Regions from separate parts of the Mycobacterium sp. DL592 genome, predicted to be linked through region 1. Evidence: predicted binding sites of a transcription regulator. Region 1 holds the regulator's gene; the other holds the start of a gene.

Region 1 (7,467 bases):
ACCGCTACGCGATGGGCACCTCGATCGAGCGGGAGCTCTCCGACGTCGACCTGCTCGTGCTCGCGGAGTCCTATCGGATCCCTGCCGCCAGCGCCGACGGCATGGACGTGCTGGCCTGCCACACCGCGATGCAGCAGGCGGTCGAGCATGTGCGCACCGAAGGCGGACCGTTCTTCCTGGAGTTCCGGACCTACCGGTTCCGGCCGCACTCGATGTTCGATCCGGAGCTCTACCGCGACAAGGCCGAAGTCGAGAAGTGGCGTGAACACGACCCCATTCGCACGTTCACCGACACCTGCCTGACCGAAGGCCTGGTCACCGCCGAGGACATCGCGGCCATCGAGGACGCGGTCGCGGGCGAGGTCGCCGACGCGGTGGCCTACGCCGAGGCTGGGACCTTGGAGAGCGTCGAGGACCTCACCCGGGATGTCATGACGCCGCAGGCAGTGTCGTGAAGGCGACCTATCGCAGTGCCCTGCACGACGCCATCGCCGACGCCATGCGCACCGACGAGCGGGTGGTGCTGCTCGGTGAGGACGTTGGCCGCTACGGCGGCACCTATGCGGTGTCCAAGGGTCTGCTCGAGGAGTTCGGGCCGGATCGCATCCGTGACACCCCGATCTCGGAGCTGGGATTCGTCGGGATCGGGATCGGTGCCGCACTGGGCGGGCTGCGGCCGCTGGTCGAGGTGATGACGGTCAACTTCAGCCTGCTGGCCCTGGATCAGATCGTGAATACCGCGTCGGCGCTTCGCCATATGTCCAACGGGCAGTTCTCGGTTCCACTGGTGGTGCGGATGGCGACCGGCGCCGGGCGCCAGCTGGCCGCGCAGCATTCGCACAGCCTGGAGAACTGGTATGCCCACATCCCCGGCATCACGGTGCTGGCCCCGGCCACAGTGGTCGACGCCTACGGGATGCTGCGCACTGCGCTCGACAATCCCGACCCGGTGGTGATCTTCGAGCACGTCGGCCTGTACAACCTGGCCGCCGATGTGGAGTCCTTCTCGGCGACTGACATCGCGCGGGCGGCAGTGCGGCGCGCGGGCACCGACGTCACCATCGTCGCCTACGGCGGCAGCCTGCCCAAGGCGCTCGACGCCGCCGACCAGTTATCGCAGGCCGGAATCGACTGTGAGGTCATCGATTTGCGGGTGCTGCGCCCGCTGGACGACCAGACGATCCTGGACTCGGTGCGCAAGACGCATCGTGCGGTGATCGTCGACGAGGCGTGGCGCACGGGCAGCCTGGCAGGCGAGATCAGTGCGCGCATCGTCGAGGGTGCGTTCTATGAGCTCGACGCGCCGATCGCCCGGGTCTGCACCGTCGAAGTGCCGATCCCCTATGCCAAGCATCTCGAGGAAGCCGCCCTGCCCCAACCGGACAAGATCGTGGCTGCGGTGCGCGGCCTGTTCGGGGATGCCGGGGTGAGCACCGGCGGGCAGGAGCGCAGCGACCCGGGAATGGGCAGATCGTGATCGACTTCACGATGCCGGCGCTGGGCGCCGATATGGACGAGGGCACGCTCAACGAGTGGCTAGTGAAACCCGGCGACACCGTGAGCCGCGGCCAGATCGTCGCCGTCGTCGAAACCACTAAGGCTGCAGTCGAAATCGAATGCTGGCACGACGGTGTTATCGGCGAATTACTGGTTCCGGTGGGCCAGACCGTGGAGGTGGGCACACCGCTGGCCACCATCCTGGAAGCCGGTGCGTCCCCGCAGCCGCGCCCGGCCGCACCCGCCGCGGTCAGCGAGGCGGCCCCGTCGGCGGCGGCTGTCACACCTACCGATGCGCACCCGCAGCCGCCGGTCGGGCACCGACTCTGGGTTTCACCGGTGGCGCGGCGCACGGCGGCGTCGCTCGGCGTCGACCTGAAGACGCTGACCGGCACCGGCCCGCAGGGCGCGATTACATTGCACGACGTCGAACACGCCGCGGCCACCGCCCATCACGAAAAGCCCAAGCCCGCATCGAAGCCCGTCGTCTCCGCTGAGCCCAAGTCGGCGGCGCAGAAGGCCCGTGAACGCGGTGCTGCCATGCGGGCGTCGATCGCGGCGGCGATGAGCCGCTCCAAGCGCGAGATCCCGCACTACTACCTGTCGGACGAGATCATCCTCGACACCGCGCTGGCCTGGCTCACCGAGCAGAACGCCGGGGTGCCTATCACCGAGCGAATGCTGGCGGCGGTGCTGCAACTTAAAGCGGTCGCGCTGGCCGCCCAACGTTACGGCGAGTTCAACGGGTTCTGGCACGACGACGGCTTCGAAGCCTCCACGCAAGTCCATGTGGGCGTGGCGATCTCATTGCGAGGCGGCGGCCTGGTGGCCCCGGCGATCCACGACGTCAACGAGAAGAAACTCGACGAGTTGATGCGCGACCTGACCGATCTGGTGGCCCGCGCCAGGGCCGGCTCGCTGCGCAGCTCAGAGATGTCCGATCCCACCATCACCCTCACTAATCTCGGCGACAAGGGCGTCGACTCCGTCTTCGGGGTCATCTATCCCCCGCAGGTCGCGATCGTCGGATTCGGCAAGCCCGCCCAGCGGGTGGTGGTGGTCGACGGCGGCATCCGGGTGGCGACCACGGTGCAGGCCAGTCTGGCCGCCGACCACCGCGCCAGCGACGGTGCGCGCGGCGCGCTGTTCCTCGCCGAGATCGACCGCCTGCTGCAGCAGCCCGCCGAACTGTAAGCACTAAGGAGCCCATGATGAGTACCGCCGACATCCGCGACCAGGTGGTCGCCGAGCTGCTCGCGATCGCACCCGAGGTCGAGGAGGGCGATCTGTCCGACAGCGAACTGCTGCGCGACCAGGTGGACCTGGACTCGATGGACTGGCTGAACTTCCTGGTACGCCTGCATGAACGTTTCGAGGTCGACATCCCGGAGTCCGAGTACAAGTCGCTGCGCACCATCGACGACCTGACGAGCTATATCGGCGCGCATCGCTAGACTTCGACGATGGCCCAGCTGCCGTCTGTCGTCCTCACCGATCCCACCTCGGCGCTCACCGCAACCTTCGTGCCGTCGGCCGGAATGATCTGCACCTCGCTGGCCGACGGCGGTGTCGAACTGCTCGGGCAGCGGCGCGGCCTGCAGGCCTATCTGGACAACGGCAAGACGATGGGGGTGCCCATCCTCTACCCGTGGGCAAACCGGTTGAGCGCCAACACCTATGGCGTCGACGGGGGTGCGGTGACAGTGACACCCGGGGTTGGCGGGGTGCGTGCCGACGGCAACGGCCTGCCGATACATGGTGTGCTCTCGGCATACCCGGGCTGGCTGGTCACCGAACAGTCCGGCGATCGGCTGGCCGCCGACCTCGACTTCGGGAGCCTGCCGGGGTTGCTGGCCAGCTTCCCGTTCCCGCACGAGCTGACCCTGGACGTCACGCTGAACAACCGGGCTCTGACCGTGCAGACGACGGTGAACCCGACCACCGCCGCGGCAGTGCCGCTGTGTTACGGATTCCACCCCTACTTCGCCATCCCTGAGGTTCCGCGCGCCGAGTGGACGCTGCAGGCACCAAGGCTGCGGCACCTACCTGTCGACGAGCGGGGTATCCCCACGGGAGCGGCGGAGGATTGGGCGGCCTTCTCGGAACCGCTGGGCAACAAGACGTTCGATGACGGATTCGACGGGGTCGAGCCGGGGGCGGTGTTCGCCCTGTCCGGCGGGGACCGCCGTATCGAGATCGTCTTCGACCGCGGCTACCCCGCCGCGCAGGTCTTCGCGCCCCTCGGTGAGGAACTGGTGGCCATCGAACCGATGGCGGCGCCCACCAACGCTTTACGTGCGGGCGGTTATCCCGTCGCGGAGCCGGGCCTGCCCGCCACGTCGGTCTTCACCATCCGCGTCGCCTGACTTCTCGCCGAGATTGATCCTGCGCAGCTCGCTACTCGCAGTTCTTCTGCGTGAGTTCAATCTCGGCGCAGCGGCGGGCGGCCGGTGACTACCGCCGCGGCTTCCAGACCACCAGCGCGGTGCTCTTGGGCACCACGGCCAGGTCGCGACGCTGGTTGGCGCGCAACGAGTCCAGCTCCCTGGCCATCTCCTGGATGCGGGACTGCAGCGCCTCGACCTGATTGGTCAGCTCGATGATGCGCTTGATCCCGGCGAGGTTCACACCTTCGTCCTGCGAGAGCCGCTGCACCTCGCGCAGCAGCTCCACGTCACGTTCCGAATAGCGGCGCCCGCCACCGGAGCTGCGCTGTGGGCTGACCAGGCCGAGCCGGTCATAGGTACGCAGCGTCTGCGCATGCATACCGGCCAGCTCGGCGGCCACTGAGATCAGGAATGTGCGCGACTCTTCCGATGCGCTCATGCCCGGTTTCCTGCCCAACCAGCTCGCGGGTCGAACCCGCTGGCCTTTTCCGCGGCGGCGTAAGCCTCGAGCGCTTCGAGCGCGGCGCCTTCCAGGGTGGGCGGAACCGCGACCTTGACGGTGACCAGCAGGTCGCCGTGCCCACCGCTGCGCTTGGGGACACCGCGGCCACGCACCCGCAGGATGCGTCCGTCGGCAGTGCCCTTGGGCACCCGAACACCGACCTTGCCTTCCAGAGTCGGCACGGAAAGTGTTGTACCCAAAGCCAGTTCGGTGAAGCTCACCGGAACCGTCACGGTCAGGTCGTCGCCGTCGCGGCCGAAGACCTTGTCAGGGCGCACGTGCACGGTGACGTACAGGTCACCCGACGGCGCGCCGCGCAGCCCGGCCTCACCCTGGCCGGCCAGCCGAATACGCTGACCGTCCTCGACGCCGGGAGGGATCCGCACGTTGATGGTGCGGGTCCGGGTCGCGACACCGGTGCCGCGGCACTCGTCGCACGGGTGCTCGATGATCGAGCCGCTGCCCCGGCAGTCGGTGCACGGTTCGGAGAACCCGAACGCGCCCTGGTTGCGGTTGATCATCCCGGAGCCGTTACACGTGGCGCAGACCTTCGGGCTGGTGCCCGGACGTGCCCCGCTGCCATGGCAATTGGTGCACGGAGCCGGACTGGTCAGCCGCAGCGGCATGGCGACACCCTTGGTCGCCTCCAGGAAGTCGAGATCGGTTTCGGTCTCGAGATCCTTGCCGCGGCGCGGCCGGCTCGGCCGTTGCTGAGCGCCCCGGCCGAACAACCCGCCGAACAGATCGCCGATGTTGGCGCCGCCGTCCTGGCCGGCCTGGCCGAACAGGTCGTTGAGGTTGAACTCCCCACCATCGCCGCCGAAGCCGCCACCGGCGCCGGCACCACCGCCGTTGTTGAACCGGCGGCCGAAGCCGCCACCACCGGCGAACAGACGACGGGTCTCGTCGTACTCCTTGCGTTTGGCCGGGTCGGTCAGCACATCGCGGGCCTCGCCGACCTCCTTGTAGCGTTCGTCGGCGGCGGAATTGTCCGGGTTGCGGTCCGGATGATTCTCGGCGAGCAGCTTGCGGGCCACCCGCTTGATCTCCGCCTCGTCGGCGTCAGAGGAGACGCCGAGCACCTTGTAAAAATCCTTCTCAACCCATTCTCGTTGAACCATGCAGCGTCACCTCCTTACCGTGTTGTCGTTCTTACTGATCTGATTCTGCGTTCTGACCGCCGGAGTCTCCTGCGTTCGGGGGCGTGTCGGCCCCATCGGCGTCGCCGTCGACCGCGTCGACAACGCCGACCAGGGCGTGTCGCAGCACCTGATCGCCGAGGGTGTAGCCCTGCCGCATCACGGTGCCGATCACCGGCTTGGAGCCTTCGCCCTCATGCTGGACGGCCTCGTGCAGCGAGGGATCGAACTCGTCGCCCTCGGCACCGAAGCCAGTCAGGCCCAGCCCGGTGAGGGCGGCCACCAGCTTGTCGGCGACCGACTTCAGCGGACCGCTTTCCAGGTCACCGTGGCTGCGGGCGCGGTCGAGATCGTCGAGGACGGTGAGCAACTGGCTCACCACGACGGCCTTGGCCCGCTCGCCGGCAACCTGCTGGTCGCGCAGCGCACGCTTGCGGTAGTTGGCAAAGTCGGCCTGCACACGCTGCAGGTCCGACGTGAGTTCGGCGATCTTGTCGGCCAACTCGCCACCCGCCGACCCGGGAGCCTCCGACCCCGGCCCACTGGGGGCCGGGGCGGAGGACTCGCGAACTTCGCCAGTCAGCGGGTCGATGCGACGCTTGTCGGTGACGGTCACCGGTTCGTCTGCATGCCCTTCGCTCACTTGTTCTCCTGATCGTCTTCGACGACCTCGGCATCCACCACGTCGTCGGACGACGAGCTGCTGGAAGAGTCACCACCGGCGGCCTGCTCGGCCTGGGTGGCTTCGTAGATCGCCTGGCCCAGGGCCTGGCTCTCGACGCCCAGCTTCTCCATCGCCGACTTGATGGCGCCGATGTCGGTGCCCTCGAGCGCGGTCTTGGCCTCGGCGATCGCGCCGTCGACCTTGGTCAGCGTGTCCTCGGGAACCTTGGATCCGCCTTCGGCTTCACGCTGCTCCTTGACGAACTTCTCCGTCTGGTAGACCAGCGACTCGGCCTGGTTGCGGACGTCGGCCTCTTCGCGACGCTTGCGGTCCTCGTCGGCGTGCGCCTCGGCGTCCTTGATCATCCGGTCGATCTCTTCCTTGGACAGGCCGGAGCCTTCCTGGATCTTGATCGTGTTCTCCTTGCCGGTGCCCTTGTCCTTGGCCGTGACGTGCACGATGCCGTTGGCGTCGATGTCGAAGATGACCTCGATCTGGGGCACGCCGCGCGGAGCCGGCGGGATACCGGTCAACTCGAAGCTGCCGAGCAGCTTGTTGTGCGAGGCGATCTCGCGCTCACCCTGATAGACCTGGATCTGCACCGACGGCTGGTTGTCGTCGGCGGTGGTGAAGGTCTCCGACCGCTTGGTCGGGATGGTGGTGTTGCGCTCGATGAGCTTGGTCATCACGCCGCCCTTGGTCTCGATACCGAGGCTCAGCGGGGTGACGTCGAGCAACAGCACGTCCTTGACCTCGCCCTTGAGCACACCGGCCTGCAGGGCGGCGCCGACTGCGACGACCTCGTCGGGGTTGACGCCCTTGTTGGGCTCCTTGCCGCCGGTGAGTTCCTTGACCAGATCGGTCACAGCGGGCATGCGGGTGGAACCACCCACGAGCACCACGTGGTCGATGTCAGAAACCGAGATGCCGGCGTCCTTGATTACCTGCTGGAACGGCTGACGCGTGCGGTCGAGCAGATCCTGGGTGATCTTCTGGAACTCCGAGCGGGTCAGCTGCTCGTCGAGGAACAGCGGGTTCTTGTCGGCGTCGACGGTGATGTAGGGCAGGTTGATCGAGGTGCTCTGGCTGGAGCTGAGTTCGATCTTGGCCTTCTCGGCGGCTTCACGCAGCCGCTGCATGGCCATCTTGTCCTTTGTCAGGTCGATGCCGGCCGAAGCCTTGAACTTGTCGACGAGCCATTCGACGATCCGGTCGTCCCAGTCGTCGCCACCGAGGTGGTTGTCACCCGAGGTCGCGCGGACCTCGACGACACCGTCG
Region 2 (7,467 bases), 2.4 Mb from region 1:
GCCGCGCACTGGCGGTGATTGACGACGCCGAGGCCGCGGCGGTCACCGTTCGCGACGACATCGCCGGGGCCAAGGTGAGCGTGCGCGCCGACGGCAGGGCCAGCCTGAGCTGACCGGCGAAAGCCCGAAAATTTTGCCCGCACCTGCCTAAGCTCGTCGCAGTGGACGGGGGAAGTTGGGCCTGGAATGCGGATCTTGGTCACGGAAGTCACCGGTGGGCTTGGTCGCGCCCTGACCCAGAGCTTGCTGGCAGCGGGCCATGACGTCCTGCAGACCCTGACCGCTGACGCCGATGCGGTGTTGATGTTGCCGCGCGAGGACGGCAGTGTGGAGCACGCCGATGTGGTTCGGGTCTGTGACGCGGCGGCACGGGTCGGGGCGCGGATCGTGTTCGTGTCGTTGGCGTTGCTCGAGCCTGGCCGCTGGACCCAGGCCGAGGATCTGGTGAGCACCGGCTGGGCGCCGAACCTGGTGGTGCGGGTGGCGGCCCCGCTGGGACGACAGGTCGACGGGATGGTCTGCCGCACGGTGGCTGCGCTGCTGACCAATCCGGCCGCCGGCCCGGTCCCCGTGGTGCACATCGATGACCTCATGCGGTTCCTGGTCGCGGCCGCGGAGTCCGAGCGAACCGGTGTCGTCGACCTCGCGACGCCGGACACCACCACCGTCGCGTCCGCCCGGGACATCCTCGCCCACGTCGACCCCCGACCGAAGGCGCGTGCCACCGAGGGCTGGACGGTGTTGGACCCGCCGGTCAGCCTGACCGCGCTCCGCGAAGACTGGGACTTCGAATGCGCCTGGGGTGCAACTGAATCCGTCGCAGACACGGTACGCGGACTGCAGGGTCGCAGGCTCTCGGCGAATGGCGCGGTGGACGTCACCGGCCGGATACCGATGCCACTGCCCGGCGTGGGCCCGGACAATCGGGCGGATCTGCTCAGCGCGGCGCCCGACGGTGCCGAAGCGGAGTTCGACGACCGGATCGACCCGCGTTTCCCGGTGTTCGTGGCCCCTGCGCTCGCGCTGACCCACAGCGGACCGCTGACACCGATGTCGCTGGATCTGCATGTGACCGGCCTGCGCGCCGCCGCCCGCGCGGTGAGCCGGCTGCTCGATGTTCCGCCGAGCCTGGCAGCCGAATGGGAACGCCGGCTCGTCGCGGTATTCGGCCACCGGGTGTACCTGGGCACCTCGGTGATTGCCGCCGCGGTGCCGCGGCTGCCCGGGCGCGCCGCCGACCTGGCCGCGCGACTGTGCGCCGAGGCAGATGCCGACCAGCTCGCCATGCGACTTCCGACGCGGACCCTGCTTCGCCGGCGCCCGCTGTCGATGGCCCGGATCGTCGCCGCGGGCCGGATGCTGGGCCGTCATGTCGCGGCATACGCCTCTGCCGCCGATGGCGAGTACCGGGCTGCCGACTCCCTGCCGAGCCTCAGTGACGCCCAGCTGGACGGACGAATCCGGTTGCTGCGCAGCAGAGTCCACGAGGGTTGGGTGCTGACCGCTCAGGCCTGGCTGCTCACCGAGCTGGCCGCGGCGCCCGCGACGGGCGCCCAGAACGTGCGGATCGACGCGGAGATCGCCTCGCTCGCCAACGTGCTGCGGGCTCATCCCTACGTCCGGGAGTCGCTGGATTCCGGCGACCTGGATGCGGTCCGCACCGCGGCGCCCATGGTGGGCACCGCCGTCGATACCGTCCTCGCCCACATCGGGCATCGCGGCCCCGGCAGCGCCGAGCTCGCCGTGTCGGTGATCGGGGACCGCCCCGATGCCGTGATCGCCGCGGGTGAGCGGGCGATGCAGCGCTATCCGGAGTACACCGACGGCCAGCCAGCGCCCGACCATGCTGTCGCGCTCGACTGCACTCTGCGTTTCACACACCAACTCCGGTTAGCGGTAAGGGAATTGGCCGGCCGACGGGTTGGCGAGGACAAACTCGCCGAGACCGACGACCTGTTCTTCCTCACCGTCGAGGAAGCACTCGTCATGCCGGTGGACGCGCAGCTGCGCATCAAACGGCGCGCCGCCGAGCGGCAGCGGCTGCAGGCCATGACGATGCCGACCGTGATCGACGGTGGCTGGTCGCCGCAGAGCGCGCCCGACCCTGTAGTCGCCGACGAGCGCCTGCAGGGCACCGGCGTCGTCGGCGGGGTGTTCGAGGGGACGGTGCGCGTGGTGCGCTCGGCCGCCGATGCGGGTCTGGGCCCCGGCGACGTCGCCGTGATCACCACAGCTGACGTCGAATCGATTCTCCTGTTCGGTGCACCGGGTGGGATCGTCGTCGACGGTGCCCCGCCGCTCAGTCTGCTGTCCCGCCTGGGTGTTCCGGTCCTCACCGGCGTCGCCGGGGCGGCCACGCGACTGGTGACCGGCACCCGGGTACGGGTGGACGGCAGCACCGGAATGGTCACGCTGCTCGCCGATACCGACGTCGTCACCGAACTGGTGGATACCCTGGCCCGATGATGTGGCGCGGGATTGCGGTGCTCTCGGCACTGTGGTGTGTGCTTGTGGTCGCGCCGGCCCTGATCGGGGCACACCTGCTGGCCGAGGCCACCGAGCTGTCGCAGAAGGGCTGGGCACTCGGGGTGTGGGTGGCCGGCTACGTCGTCCAGTTCGTGGTGTTCCTGCAGATATCGCGCCGCACCCCGCGTTCGGTGACGCTGGGCTGGCTGATCGCATCGACGGTGCCCTGGGCGGCCGACTGGACCGCGCCGCTGTTCAGCTGGGGGGTCGCGGTGTGTGGGGCGATCGTCGCCGCCTACGGGGTGTGGTTGACGGTCGCGGTCAAACGGGTCGACCGGCTGCGTGGCGCCGGTGTGCAGGCGTCGGCTGTGGTGCTCGACGTGGTGCGGCCCGCACTCAATGTCATCGTCACCAAGGACTCCGCGCGACGTGCGATGCGGGTGCGCGTCGAACCAGCCTCTGGCGCTTCGTCATACGAGGCGGCGATGACGGGCACCTTCACCCTCGGTGAGGTTCCCGAACCGGGGGACAGGCTGGCAGTGCTCGTCGATCCCGCCGATCCGCAGCACATCGAACCGGTGCCCGACGAGCCGATCGTGCGCGGCACCCCGATACCCGATGACCTCGATGCGGAGGCGGCGGAGACATTGCGGCGGTTACTGACGATGCGCGACCGCGGTGACATCACCGACGCCGAGTTCAGCGCCGCCAAGAAGCAATTGCTGGAGTCCTGACAACCGCCTTATTTGGGCGGCTGGGAACCTGAGTAGCCGCCGCGGACTCCGCTGAGCGCCTTACGAATCCGGTCGGCCAGTGCGGGGTCGTAGGCCATAGCCAGGGCTATCGCCACCGACCCCGCACCACCGCGTGTCAGGCCGCTGTGGTGACCGCCTCGGCCGTCGGCTCCAGGGCCAACGCCACGATGTCGGCGACATCGGTCATCGGCTGCACACTGAGCGCAGCCAACACCTCGGCCGGGACGTCGTCCAGGTCGGCCTCATTGCGTGCCGGAATGAAAACCGTTGACAGCCCGGCACGTTGGGCGGCCAGCAGCTTCTGCTTGACCCCGCCGATCGGCAGGACCCGGCCGTTGAGCGTGACCTCGCCGGTCATGCCCACATCCGAGCGCACCTGCCGTCCGGTGGCCATCGACACCAGGGCCGTGACCATCGTGACACCGGCGGACGGGCCGTCCTTGGGCACCGCACCGGCGGGCACGTGCACGTGGATCTTGCGGTTCAGGGCCGCCGGGTCCACGCCCAGTTGCGCGGCGTGTGAGCGGACGTAGGACAGTGCGATCTGCGCCGACTCCTTCATCACGTCACCGAGTTGACCGGTCAGCTGCAGGCTGGGCTCCCCGTCGGTCGCGCCGGCCTCGATGTAGAGGACGTCGCCGCCCAGTCCGGTGACCGCCAGCCCGGTGGCCACGCCGGGCACCGCGGTGCGTTCGGCCGACTCCGGGGTGAACCGCGGCCGGCCCAGGTACTCGACCAGGTCGGGCTCGTCGATCGTGACGGGAGCATCGGTGGAGTCCAGTTTGGTGGTCACCTTGCGCATGGCCTTGGCCAGCAGCCGCTCGAACTGCCGCACGCCGGGCTCGCGGGTGTAGTCGGCGGCGATCTTGCGCAGCGCGTCGTCGGTGACGGTCACCTCGTCGGCGGTCAGGGCCGCGCGGTCCCGCTGCCGGGGCAGCAGGTAGTCGCGGGCGATGGCCACCTTGTCGTCCTCGGTGTAGCCGTCGATCTGCACGAGCTCCATCCGGTCGAGCAGGGCCGAGGGGATGTTCTCGATCACGTTGGCAGTGGCCAGGAACACCACGTCGGACAGGTCGAGGTCCAGATCGAGGTAATGGTCGCGGAAGGTGTGGTTCTGCGCGGGGTCCAGCACCTCAAGCAGCGCCGCACTCGGGTCGCCCCGGTAGTCCGAGCCGACCTTGTCGATCTCGTCGAGCAGCACGACGGGGTTCATCGAGCCGGCCTCGCCGATCGCCCGCACGATGCGGCCGGGCAGCGCGCCGACGTAGGTGCGCCGGTGACCGCGGATCTCGGCCTCGTCGCGCACACCGCCGAGGGCGACGCGCACGAACTTGCGGCCCAGTGCGCGGGCCACACTCTCGCCCAGCGAGGTCTTGCCCACCCCGGGCGGACCGGCCAGCACCATCACCGCACCGGAGCCGCGCCCGCCGACCACCTGCAGGCCGCGCTGGGTGCGACGCGCCCGCACCGCCAGGTATTCGACGATGCGGTCTTTGACGTCCTCGAGGCCGTGGTGGTCGGCGTCGAGGATGTCGCGGGCCGACTTCAGGTCGGTCGAGTCCTCGGTGGTGACGTTCCACGGCAGGTCCAGGACGGTGTCCAGCCAGGTGCGGATCCAGCCGCCCTCGGGACTCTGGTCACTGGAGCGTTCCAGCTTGCCGACTTCGCGCAACGCGGCTTCGCGCACCTTCTCGGGCAGGTCGGCGGCCTCGATGCGGGACCTGTAGTCGTCGCTCCCGTCGGGTTCACCCTCGCCGAGTTCCTTGCGGATGGCGTTGAGCTGTTGGCGCAGCAGGAAGTCCTTCTGCTGCTTGTCCATGCCCTCCCGAACATCCTGCGAGATCTTGTCGCTGACCTCGACCTCGGCGAGGTGTTCGGCGGTCCAGTCGATGAGGACCTGCAACCGCTCGTCGGCGCTCTCGGTCTCCAGCAGCTGACGCTTCTGCACGTCGCTCAGATACGACGCGTAGCCGGCCGTGTCGGCCAGCGCAGACGGCTCGGTGAGCTGGTTGACGGCGTCGACCAGCTGCCAGGCCTCGCGACGCTGCAGCAGGGCCAGCAGCAGCTTCTTGTACTCAGCGGCCAGCGCCCTGGTGTCGTCGGTGGGGTCGGACTCGGTCACTTCCTCGACCTCGACCCACAGCGCGGCGCCGGGGCCGGTGGTGCCGGATCCGATGTGGGCGCGGCGCTCACCGCGCACCACGGCGGCGGCATTACCGCCGGCGATACGGCCCACCTGCACGATCGTCGCCAGCACCCCGTAGGAGGGGTAGCGGTCGTCGAGGCGCGGCGCGATCAGCAGCTTGCCGGAATCGCTGGCGCGGGCTGCGTCGACCGCGGCGCGGGCGGTGTCGTCGAGCGTGATCGGAACCACCATGCCGGGCAGCACGATCGGGTCGCTCAGAAACAGGACGGGCACTGATGTGGCTTCAGCCATCAATCCTCCAAAGTTCAGTCTGAAAGGCTCAACCTTGGTGATGGTGGGGTTGTTCCCGAACGGGTGTTCGCCCGCGGCGGACGGGTGCAGCGCAAAAAAAGCAGCGAGCCTGCCGCCGAAAGGCGACAGGCTCGCTGGCTAGATGTGACCGGGATCAGCCCGCGGTCGGGGTGGCTCCCAGAACCCGCTGCATGTCCGGGATCATCGACTGCAGCTGCTGTCCCCAGTAGCCCCAGCTGTGGGTGCCGTTCGGCGGGAAGTTGAACACGCCGTTGCGTCCACCAGCCGCCAGGTAGTTGTCCATGAAGGTCTTGTTGGTCCGCAGGGTGAAGCCCTCCAGGAACTGTGCGGCCATCAGGTTGCCACCGCCACCGGAGGTGTCCAGCTCCGACGGCGTACCGGTGCCGCAGTAGATCCAGATCCGGGTGTTGTTGGCGACCAGCTGGTTGATGTTGACCATCGGGTCGTTGCGCCGCCATGCCGGGTCGGACGACGGACCCCACATGCTCTGTGCGTTGTAGCCGCCGGCGTCGTTCATCGCCAGCCCGATCAGCATCGGCCACCAGCCCTCGGACGGGTTCAGGAAGCCCGACAGCGATGCGGCGTAGGTGTACTTCTGCGGGTAGTAGATCGAGTAGGTCAGCGCTGCGCTGCCGGCCATCGACAGACCGACGACCGCGTTGCCGTTGGGGTCGACGCCGTAGTTGGCGGCCAGGTAGGTCGGCAGCTCCTGGGTCATGAACGTTTCCCACTTGTAGGTGTAGTTCTGACCGTTGCCCTGCGACGGCTGGTACCAGTCGGTGTAGAAGCTGGACTGGCCGCCGACCGGCATGACTGCCGACAGGCCCGAGCCGTAGAACCACTCGAACGCCGGGGTGTTGATGTCCCAGCCGCTGTAGTCGTCCTGCGCGCGCAGGCCGTCGAGCAGATAGACGGCGTGCGTGCCGCCGCCCTGGAACTGGATGCGGATGTTGCGGCCCATCGAGGCCGACGGAACATCAAGGTAGAGAACGGGAAGCCCGGGCTTGGAGAAGGCGGCCGCTGTCGCCGAACCGCCGACAACGCCGATCAAGCCGGGCAAGAAGAGTGCGGCCACGAAGGCTGCGGCCAGGCGGCGCAACCAGGTGCCTCGCATCATCTCGACGATTTTCATGACGACAACCATCACCTTTCATATGTATTCGGTCAGTAGTCAAAGTGCTGTGCGCGGGTAGCTAAACACGTGCGGCACCACGGATTCGGTACGCGAAGCGGTGCGCCAAGTCGCGGTTAGCTAACGATAGGGAGACGCCAAGGACTCGCCCCAATTGTCACAGGAGTCACTTTGGATACAGAGCGCCAACGTTGTATCGGCGCTGAACTGGGCAGACACCACCGATGCCGGGAGGTGGCGGAGGCCCGGAGATAACAGGACGATCACGGCCCAGCAACACCGGGGGTATGGCACGGTGGAGGGATGGACGATCCGTTCGAGCTGCAGCGCTTCGTCGATGCCCAGCACGGGGTCTATGACCGCGTGCTGACCGAGCTGCGTGCCGGCGCCAAACGCAGCCATTGGATCTGGTTCGTCTTTCCGCAGCTGCAGGGCCTCGGAAACAGTTCGACGGCAAGGCTTTACGGAATCGCTTCGCTGGCCGAGGCGCGGGCGTACCTGGCTCACCCGGTTCTCGGTCCCCGACTGCGCGAATGCGCCCGCATCGTCGCGGGTATCGACGGACGATCGGCCGACGACATCTTCGGCTGGCCCGACACTCTAAAGGTGCGGTCATCGATGACGTTGTTCGCCAACGCTACTGGTGACAATGCCGA

What was found. Region 1 encodes HspR, which represses chaperone genes until heat shock. Its sites were predicted from a motif close to ANNTGAGTNNNNNNNACTCANNT; they were not measured.
Region 2: the regulator HspR is predicted to act here: its motif matches at 5,670-5,692, upstream of lon (endopeptidase La).

Annotation. Positions count from the first base shown of each region.
Region 1 is NZ_CP050192.1:4,574,360-4,581,826, forward strand. It holds gene pdhA (pyruvate dehydrogenase (acetyl-transferring) E1 component subunit alpha) at 1-455, shown strand, start outside; gene HBE64_RS22060 (alpha-ketoacid dehydrogenase subunit beta) at 452-1,477, shown strand; gene HBE64_RS22065 (dihydrolipoamide acetyltransferase family protein) at 1,474-2,691, shown strand; gene HBE64_RS22070 (acyl carrier protein) at 2,709-2,951, shown strand; gene HBE64_RS22075 (aldose 1-epimerase) at 2,961-3,863, shown strand; gene HBE64_RS22080 (heat shock protein transcriptional repressor HspR) at 3,952-4,323, opposite strand; gene dnaJ (molecular chaperone DnaJ) at 4,320-5,507, opposite strand; gene grpE (nucleotide exchange factor GrpE) at 5,539-6,168, opposite strand; gene dnaK (molecular chaperone DnaK) at 6,165-7,467, opposite strand, start outside.
Region 2 is NZ_CP050192.1:2,126,075-2,133,541, reverse strand. It holds gene HBE64_RS10360 (acetyl-CoA acetyltransferase) at 1-113, shown strand, start outside; gene HBE64_RS10355 (hypothetical protein) at 187-2,466, shown strand; gene HBE64_RS10350 (SHOCT domain-containing protein) at 2,463-3,200, shown strand; gene lon (endopeptidase La) at 3,337-5,658, opposite strand; gene HBE64_RS10340 (esterase family protein) at 5,813-6,823, opposite strand; gene HBE64_RS10335 (DUF1810 domain-containing protein) at 7,115-7,467, shown strand, end outside.